One region of the Kocuria rosea genome, then DNA from elsewhere that is predicted to be linked to it. Evidence: riboswitches for the same ligand, from Rfam matches in the RefSeq annotation. Region 1 holds a riboswitch; the other holds the start of a gene.
What was found. Region 1 has a riboswitch for cyclic di-AMP ahead of EQG70_RS01510 (C40 family peptidase). Riboswitches for the same ligand answer to the same signal wherever they lie in the genome.
Positions count from the first base shown of each region.

Region 2: linked by a shared signal. The riboswitch ahead of EQG70_RS17270 (NlpC/P60 family protein) and the one ahead of EQG70_RS01510 (C40 family peptidase) in region 1 are both predicted to bind cyclic di-AMP.

Region 1 is NZ_CP035103.1:337,038-341,604, forward strand. It holds gene EQG70_RS01500 (DUF305 domain-containing protein) at 1-653, opposite strand, end outside; gene EQG70_RS01505 (DUF3105 domain-containing protein) at 650-1,297, opposite strand; gene EQG70_RS01510 (C40 family peptidase) at 2,034-2,693, opposite strand; cyclic di-AMP (ydaO/yuaA leader) riboswitch at 2,699-2,854, opposite strand; gene EQG70_RS18050 (hypothetical protein) at 3,435-3,599, opposite strand; gene EQG70_RS18695 (hypothetical protein) at 3,715-3,843, opposite strand; gene EQG70_RS01515 (hypothetical protein) at 3,840-4,049, opposite strand; gene istB (IS21-like element helper ATPase IstB) at 4,154-4,567, opposite strand, start outside.
Region 2 is NZ_CP035103.1:3,795,368-3,799,934, reverse strand. It holds gene EQG70_RS17285 (SDR family oxidoreductase) at 1-345, shown strand, start outside; gene EQG70_RS17280 (2-hydroxyacid dehydrogenase) at 439-1,398, opposite strand; gene EQG70_RS17275 (pyridoxal phosphate-dependent aminotransferase) at 1,395-2,594, opposite strand; partial or broken gene EQG70_RS17270 (NlpC/P60 family protein) at 2,814-3,209, opposite strand; cyclic di-AMP (ydaO/yuaA leader) riboswitch at 3,320-3,505, opposite strand; gene EQG70_RS17265 (TIGR03084 family metal-binding protein) at 4,060-4,567, opposite strand, start outside.

The DNA.
Region 1 (4,567 bases):
TCCTCCATGTACTTGATCTCCGAGGTCTGGCTGGTGGCGATCGATTGCGCCAGAGAGGTCACCACGGGGTTGTCAGTGTGCTCCAGGATGGCTTGGGCCATGGCTGCTCCGGCTTGGTGGTGGGGGATCATCAACTCGAGGTAGAGCCGTTCGGCCTCCTGGCCTTGGGCGTCCTCCAGCTCGGCCAGCTGCTCGGCGGTGGCCATGCCCGGCATTCGCGCGTCCGGACCAGGGCTCGTGGAGTCCATGCCGGGCATGGATGTGTGGTTCTGGTCGCCGTCGTCCATCCAGGCCATGGCCGGTTGGGATGAGGCCTGGGGCAATCCCCACACGGAGAGCCAGCCGTACATCTGCCCGGCCTGTTGTTGCTGGGTGCGGGAGATGTCGTATGCCAACCGGCGGATCTCCGGGTCTTCCGTACGGTCACGGACCAAGGAACTCATTTCCACCGCCTGCAGGTGATGGGTTTGCATGTCGCGGGCGAACCCGGCTTCCGGGCTGCCCTCCGCCGGGGTGGACGACGTCGGAGCGCTCAGCTGCCCCACCGCCCAGCCGGCCGCCACCAACAGCACGGCCGCCAGCACCAGCAGGACCCACCGTCCCCGGTGCCCTGCCGAGCTCCTGGAGGCGGCGCCGGTGGTGCTGGTGCTCATGCGACCCGGCTGGGGGCATCGATGCCGCCGGTGCAGGATGCCCCGGGCTCCGGGGCGTCGGGGGACTGCCAGTACTTGGTCACGAACTGCTCCAGGCGCTCATCTTCCGGGGAGTCCAGGGCGACCTGAGCCCCCCACGCCGAGATCATGATGGGGGCGCCCAGGTCCTCGTAGGGGGAGAGCACCACGTAGGTGTCCGGGACGGCCTGGCGTAACTCAGCCACCTGGTCCTCGGACAGGGCGGAGGGGTCGTAGGCGGCCCACACGGCCCCGTGCTCCAAGGCGTGCACGGCGTTCTCCTCGGGCACCGGCTCGGTGTAGACCCCGCAGTTGAGCCAGTCACTGGCGTGGTCCCCGCCCACCGGGGGGGACTGCTCGTAGTCCACCGCGGTCTCCACGTGGGAGTTGCCGAGGCCCTCGTAGGTCTGCAGCCCGGCGATCTCGATGTCCTCCCGCGCCTGGGGCGGGGGATCGTTGATCACCGCCACCGTCACCAGGGCCCCGACCGCCGCGACAGCCGTCACCGCGCCCGCGCCCGCCAGGAGCCGCCGCCTGCGGGTGGCCCGGGCATCGGCCGCCCAGTGCTGATCCAGCAGCGCAGCACGTTGCTGCCGCGCCCGCTCCGGGTCCGTACCGCCAGCCATGCGTCCTCCTTGAAAGGCCCAAAAAGGGTCTTGCTCCTCATGAACGGGCAGGACAGTAGCTCACTGCGCTGAGCCTTTCCTGCAAGGCCTTCTTCGGAAGATCGTCCACCATCCACTCCTGGACATGTCGGCGAGTGTGCATCCTCGAGCGCAGGAGAGGCGCGTCCTCGGTGGCTAACGGCGACGACGCAGAAGATCCAGGCCTGGGGCGGGATGTGAGGACCGGGTGCGCACTCCTTGCTGGTCGTTCAAAGAGGACGCACCCGGAGTATGTGATGCCTGAACCGGCTCAGCGTAGGCAAACCTGGACCGGCCCGGAGCCGACGTTGACGCTGTCGAGGACCGCCTGGTGGCCGTTCCGGCCGCCGTGCACGGCCTCGCCGCCGCCGGGATGGACCCCGATGTGGGCGCCCCCGGGGAGCAGTCGACGAGGACATCGGTCTGGGTCTGGACGGTGGAGACGCGGGCGCCGGACTCAAGTGGTCGGCCGGTTAGCCGCGGAAACTGGTTCAGGCCGCGCCCAGCGCATCACTCACCGCCCCAGTGCAGGCCTGATCCCGGACGGTGTCACCGAAACGACCGATGTCCGACGGGGGTGCTTTCGGAGAGGAGCACTCCCGCAGCAGGTGAAGGGCGCAGCAGGTGCGCGTGAGGTAGAGGCGGTCCGGCCCCGGGTGAGAGCGGTCCGGGGATCTGCTGCGGTGACCATGTGGGGCACCGCAGCAGCGAGTCCGGCTCAGCGGTAGGTGTAGTACCCGTCGACGGGCATGGCGTTGACGGAGTGGACGAAGGTGCCCTGGGTCGGGTTCAACGCAGAGACCATCTTGCCGCCACCGATGTAGATGCCGATGTGGTTGCCACCGTTCTGGGACACCAGGTCACCGGGCTGCGGGGTGGCGGTCGGGGTGGCCGCGGCGATCTGCTGGGAGCTGGTGCGGGGGATGTCGATGCCGTTCTGGGCGTAGACCCAGCCGGTGAATCCGGAGCAGTCCCAGGCCCCGAAGGAGGTCCCGCCCCAGACGTAGCCGGTGCCCACACCCTGCATGGCCGTGCCCACGATGCCGCCGGCGGCCGGGGCGAGTTCGGTGGTGGCGGTGGACTGCGGGCTCACGCTCGAGGTGGCGGCGCTCTGCTGCGGGGCCGGGGCCTGGTCGGCGGGGGCGGCGGGCTGCGCGGCGACCGGGGCCTGGTAGGTGTAGGAGGCCAGATCGGCCATCGCCGAGGCCGGAGCCGCATAGGAGGACCCGGAGGCGGCGGGGATCTCGGCGTAGGCCTGGGCCGGAGCGATGGAGCCCACCAGTGCTGCGCCGGCGGCGGCGACGACGGTGGTGGTGCGCACGGCGCGCGAGGAGGTCTCGGCGCGGTGGCGGGCAGTGTTCTGCGTGAAAAGCGACATGGGTGGATTCCTCCCTTTGCCTACGAGGTGAGCTGTCGGATGCGGGTGGGAGACACCCGGCCGCAGAACGCACGCGCTCTGCACGGCTTAACCCCAAGGCCCCGGTACACCGGGACCGGTAATGGTTCCCCCGCTTCTGCCAAGCGATTTCTCTTCAGGAACCCCGGGCACCGGCAGAACTCGGCGATGTGCCACGGGGGCGCCAAGAAGATCAGCTCTCGGCACGCGGAGGACGATACAGGGCCCACCCCCTAATGTCACGTTTTGGTCACGGCCGCTGATCGGGTGGTCGCCTTGGTTGCCGAGGGTGCTCAGCACCGTGTTCCCGACCCAGCGGAGCTTCGTTTCGAGCGGGAACGTCAGGGTGTTCACCGTTAGCGGGGGCGTGGCCGGGGAGAGTCCCTGGTGGGCCCGAAGATGCACACCCTCGGCACGCCTGCGGCGGCCTGTCAGCACTGGGAGACCGCCGGTGGCTGCGGTGGGCGGTTTACGCGCGTAGGGTAAGAAAAGCGATCGAGGCTCTCGGGCGGTGGCTTCGGAGAATATCGGGAGGATAAATTCAGCGCGCACTCATATCTGCCGTAATCCGCCATCCGCCATCCGAACGAAGCACATTTCTTCATCGAATCTTCATGCCTTCAGCGTGTAGAGGAAGAACGGGCACGCTCAAGGGCAGGACAGGAATCGATGTGTTCGCCGGCAGGTGATTCGACTGCATGGCCTTAGGGGCACGCCCGGGGGTCAGTGTTCAGACGGCATCGACACGGCCGCCTCCAAGACGTTGATTCCGTTTGCGGCAACGGGAAATCCGGAGGATGCTTCGTCTGCTGCTTCCTCGATACTGCCGGTATATCCGGGCAGGACCAGGGCGCACCCCAGGACGAGGGCGGTGCTGGTGCGCTTCACAGGGGGCCTCCAACCGGCGGGGCGAGCGGGCAACGGCATCGGCCGCTCGAGACGCCAACAAGATATCCGCCTCGCCGTGGCGACGCCTGCCATGCCCTTGCGAAATGACCGCCTCCTACCCGAGGGGGTGGTCGTTGCGGTCCATCTGCCAGTCGGCCAGGTCCACGGAGACCGCCGCGGCGGCGCCGGCCCACAGAGAGAAGTCGAGCCATTTCCCGCTGAGCTGGAACCGGTCGTCGCTCACGGTCGGTCCTGCCCGGCGGGCCCGCCTTGGCCGAGCGGGACGGTGTCCTTCCAGAAGCCCTGGGCGCGGAGGAACCTCTCGAGGTTCTCGCGGTGGTCGGGGCACGCCAGCCAGCTCTTGCGGTGGTGTGGGGTGTGGATGCGCGGGTTGTTCCAGCGGATCCGCCACGCAGCGTCCGCGCCGCAGCCCTTGCGGGAGCACTGCAAGTTGTTGTCAACGGTCAGCGGGACTTCCCGGTAGGCGGTCAGGTGATCTCCCCGTCTGCGGACAGCTGATCTCCCTGTCCGCGGTCAGTTGACCTCCCTGCCGGTCAGTTCAGTGGGACCACCCCGCGTCCGGCGGTGGCCTCGGTGAGCCGCAGCGAGGTGCCCTCGGTGATGATCACGTGGGCGTGGTGCAGGAGCCGGTCCACGGCGGCGGTGGCCAGGGTCTTGGGCATGATCGTGTCGAACCCGGCCGGGTGGATGTTCGAGGTCACCGCGAGGCTGCGGCGTTCATAAGTCGCATCGACGAGGCGGTAGAAGGCCTCGGCGGCGGCCTGGCCCGAGGGCAGCATCCCGATGTCGTCCACGACGATGAGCTCGGCCCGGGTGATCCGGGCGATGGTCTTGCCGATCGAGCCGTCCGCCCCGGCGCGGCCGATCGCGGCGGTCAGCGACTCGAGGGTGAACCAGGAGACCCGCATCCCGGCGTCGATGACCTGATGGGCCAGGGCCTCGACGAA
Region 2 (4,567 bases), 490 kb from region 1:
GAACTGGCCGAGACCCTGCTGTCGCAGATGCGCATCGGCCCGCTCTCCGCGGTGCCGGGGATGCGCTCCCGGCCGCTGGCCGCCGACGAAGCCGCCGCGTTCGTCGCCGACCGTGCCCTGGAGCCCGGCGGCTCCACAACCTCCGACGACGCCGTCATCGCCGGGCCCGAGGTCCGCGACATGGCGGAACTCGCCCGTGCGATCGATCAGCACCGAGGAGGACGCCGGAAGGTGCTCCGGGTGCCGGTGCCGTTCACCGCTCTCGGCAACGGTGGCCTGCTGCCCCGCGGAGACTTCACGACCGCCCCGACCCGGTTCGAGGACTGGCTCCGCAGCACCTCGTGAGGCATGGCGGCCCGCGTCACCGCCGCGGCCGTCCTGCCGGGGACGTGGCCCCGGAATCCCACGCCACTCGAGGTGGAGCCGGCGGTCCTGCAGCTAACCGATCGGTGCAGGCGGTCGTTCACCGGCGAGCACGGCGAGCACGTTCTCGGCGGCGAGCACCGCCATCGCGGTGCGCGTCTCCACGGTGGCGGAGCCCAGGTGCGGCACCAGCACCACGTTGTCGAGCTCCAGCAACTCGGGATGCACCTGCGGCTCGTGCTCGAAGACGTCCATTCCGGCACCCGCGATCCGGCCCTCGCGCAGCGCGGACGCGAGTGCCGCTTCGTCGACGATCGGTCCGCGCGCGGTGTTCACGAGGTACGCCGAGTCCTTCATCGCCGCCAGCTGCTCGGCGCCGATCAGGTGGTGCGTGGCGTGCCCGTAGGGACAGTGCAGCGACACGACGTCGGAGACGCTCAGCAGCTCGTCGAGATCGACCCGCCGGGCGCCCAGCTCGGCGGCGAACCCGGGATCGATCTCGCTGCGCGACCGGTAGACGATCTCCATGCCGAAGGCCTTGGCCCGCCGCGCGGTCGCCTGACCGATGGCGCCCATGCCGACGACGCCGAGGGTCTTGCCCTGCAGGCTGCTGCCGAGCAGGAAGAACATGCCCCACTTCCAGTCCTGGCCGGAGCGGATGAGCCGTTCCCCCTCGCCGAGCCGGCGGGTCGCCATGAGGATCAGACCGAAGGCGATGTCGGCAGTCGCCTCCGTGAGCACACCGGGGGTGTTGGTGGGCACGACGCCCCGCTCGGTGCAGGCGGGCACGTCGATGTTGTCGTAGCCGACGGCGACGTTCGCGACCACTTGCAGCTGCGGGCCGGCGGCGTCGAGCAGCTCGGCGTCGATGCGCTCGGTGAGCAGACTCACCACGGCATCCGCCCCGGCCACCCGGCGCAGGAGCGCCTCGCGGCCGATCGGCTCCGGATCCGGCCACATCTCGACCTCGTGGGCGGCGCGGAGCTTCTCGATCGCGGCGTCGGGCACCCGTCCCGTGACGACGACCCGGCTCATGCCGTCTCGATCCACTCGCGCAGGCGGCCGAGGCCGTCGCGGATGTCGGCGACGTCGATGCCCGAGTAGGCGAGCCGGATGTACTGCCGGTCCTCGCTGGGCTGGCGCCGGCCGAAGTGCTCACGCGTGCAGAAGGAGGCGCCGGTCTGGTGCAGCGCTGCCGTGGCGAAGTCACCGACTGCCGTGTAGCCCATGCTCTCCATGGTCTGGGTGACGTCGGGGAACAGGTAGAACGTCGACTGCGGTACGGCCACGTGCATGCCGGGGATGGCGTTCACGAGCTCGCAGGCGGCATCCCGGCGCTCGCGCAGGATGTCGAGCGTCTGCTGCACGGGTTCCTGGGGGCCGCGGAGCGCTTCGATGCTGGCCCACTGCACGTAGTGGGTGGTGCACGACTCGTCGTTGGTGTTGAGGGTGCTGAGCACCTTGGCGATCTCGAGCGGTGCGACGGCGCAGCCGAGGCGCGAGCCGGTCATGGCGAACTTCTTGCTGAACGTGTAGAGGATGACGGTGCGCTCCGCCATGCCGGGGAGTGAGGCGATCGAGCTCGAGACCCCCTCGTAGCGGGTCTCGAAGTAGGCCTCGTCGGAGAGCACCCAGAGATCGTGCTCCTGGGCGAGCTGCGCGACGGCCTCGCGCTCGGCCGCGGTCGATTCGGCCGAGATGGGGTTCTGCAGGTCGTTGTAGATGATGGCGACCGTGTTCGGGGTGATCGCCGCGCGCACCTGGTCGAGGTCGATCGCGAACCCGTCCTCCGTGGGGAGGTAGCGGTACGGCACGGCCGTGCCCCCGAGGTACTCGATCTGCGACTCGTAGATCGGGAAGCCAGGGTTCGGGTAGAGCACCTCGTCGCCGGGGTTCATGACCGCCTGCAGGAACTTCGTGATGACGGGCTTGCCCCCCGTCATCACGACGACATTCTCGGGAGTGAGGCCGATGCCGCGGCGCGAGCCGATGTCCTCGGCGAGGGCCTCGCGCAGCTGCGGGATGCCGGGGCCGGGGCAGTAGCCCGTGTGGCCGTCGGCGATGGCCCGGTCCATCGCCTCGATGATGTGCGGGGCTGTCGGGATGTTGATGTCGCCGAGGTGGAAGGGGTACACGCGGTTCCCCTTCGCCGTCCAGGCGGCAGCGGCCTGGGCGACGCTGAAGGCGGTCTCGGTGCCCAGCCGTTCGAGCCGGTGCGCGAGTTGGCGCATGCTGTCCCACTCCTCGTCGAGTTGGCGATCGATCCTCCGGCGGATCCGGATCGAGCCTACGAGCCATGCATCTGGCTGTGAAGGGTGATCCGCCGATGGATCCGCACCGTGGACATCGCCGCGAGGCTTTCTGTGTCCAAGGGTCGTCCTCGTGGGACTCGGGAGTGCGGTTCCCGTCGGGACGGCCGGGAACCGCACTCCCCGCTCACGGGCGTGGGGTCAGCGCACGCGGAGGTAGACGGGACCGGAGCCGACGTTGACGGTCTGGATGACCGTCTGGTTGCCGTTCCAGCCGCCGTGGACGGCCTTGCCGCCGCCGATGTACACGGCGATGTGGGCGAAGCCCATGCCGCCGTTGGCGTAGTAGACCAGGTCGCCGGGCTGGGCCTGGGCGGCGGAGACTCGGGTGCCGAGCTTCAGGTAGGAGGCCGGCCAGCCGTGGTGGTTGATCCCGGCCGCGCGCAGGGACTTGGTGACCAGGGCGGTGCAGTCCTGGCCCACGCCGAGCTGCCTCTTGGCGGCGGCGGCGATGGTCGCGGCCTTGCCGGACTGGGACTGGATACTGACGAGCTGCTGGGGGGCTGCGGCGGGGGCCGCCTGGGCCGGGGCCACGCTGCTGAGCGCCAGGGCGCCGCCGGCGACCGTCAGGATCGCGGCGCGTCCGAGGCGGAACGAACTCTGGGCGCGGTGGCGGGGCGTGCGGGACTGGAAAATGGGCATGAGTGATGTCCTCCCTCTTGCCTGCGAGGTGAGCTGTCGGATGCGGGTGGGAGACACCCGGTCGTCAGGATGGGGGCCCTGACGACTTAACCCCTAGGTCCCGGGGGAGGGACCGTTCATGGTTCCCCCGCTTCTGCCGAGCGATATGTCTGGGGGCCCCGGGCACCGGCAGAATTCGGCGATGTGCACGGGGATACCGATCGGTGAGGCGATCGGCACGGAGAGAACACTAATCGAAAGATAACGGAAAAGTCTCGCTTTGATCACGGGCGTGTCTCGGCTTTTGTGTCGGCCGGGCAGCGCGCCTCCGCACCCACACGACGTTGCTCGGTGAGGGGCGCCGCGGGAGATCTCCAGGGAGGCTCAACTCGAGACAAAAGTGGTCTTGACCTGGGGCTCTGTATAGGTCGTGCTGGCGGGTGAGCACGCTCCTGTCATGGAGCGGGATGTCCGGTGGTGACACTCGTGTTATGGCGCGACAATTCACCGGGAAAGCTCCACGGATTCCTCGAGTGTCGCCATGAAGGGCCCTGTCCCTCCGGGCGAAAAGGACAACTTATTAGTACCTCCTATGGTCCAGCGATGAATTCACAAAAAGAAAGATCTGTGTTCGTGATGATTGTTCGGCGTGGGTCGGCTTTCGTTTCCGGGCGCGTCCGGGGAGCGTGCTCTGCATCGCGTGCCGCGTGTGCATCGGGGCGGCGCTCGAAGAGCCTTCCCGCACGTGTGCCCATTTCTCACCTGCCTACGACAGCGGGGGTCGCCCCGGGCCTGGCCGGCCGGCGAAGGCCTGGACGATGTCGAGCCAGGCGTCGGCGTCGGGGCCCTCCGCGACAAGGCTCCCGTCCTGGCGGTGCCGCCGCCGGGTGGCGAGCAGAGTGAAGTCCAGGGCCGGGCCGTGGACGCGCTGACCCGCCTCGGTCGGCCCCCAGGTCCAGGTCTCGTCCTCGTGGGTGAGCTCGACGCGGAACGGTTCGGTCGGCGGGGACAGCCGGCGCTGCCGGTAGGCGTAGTCGCGGGTGGCCACGCCCAGGTGGGCGACGTGCCGCAGCCGGTGCGAGGCGACCGGGGGAACCCCGAGGGCGTCGCGGACGTCTTGGCCGTGGGCAAAGGTCTCCATGATCCGGGCGCTGGCCATCATGGGCGCGCCCATGGGTGGGCCGATCCACGGGATGCGCTTGCCCTCCGGCACGGCGGCGAGCCGTTCGAGCACCCGGCGTCGGCTCTCCTGCCAGGACGCCAGGATCTCGGCC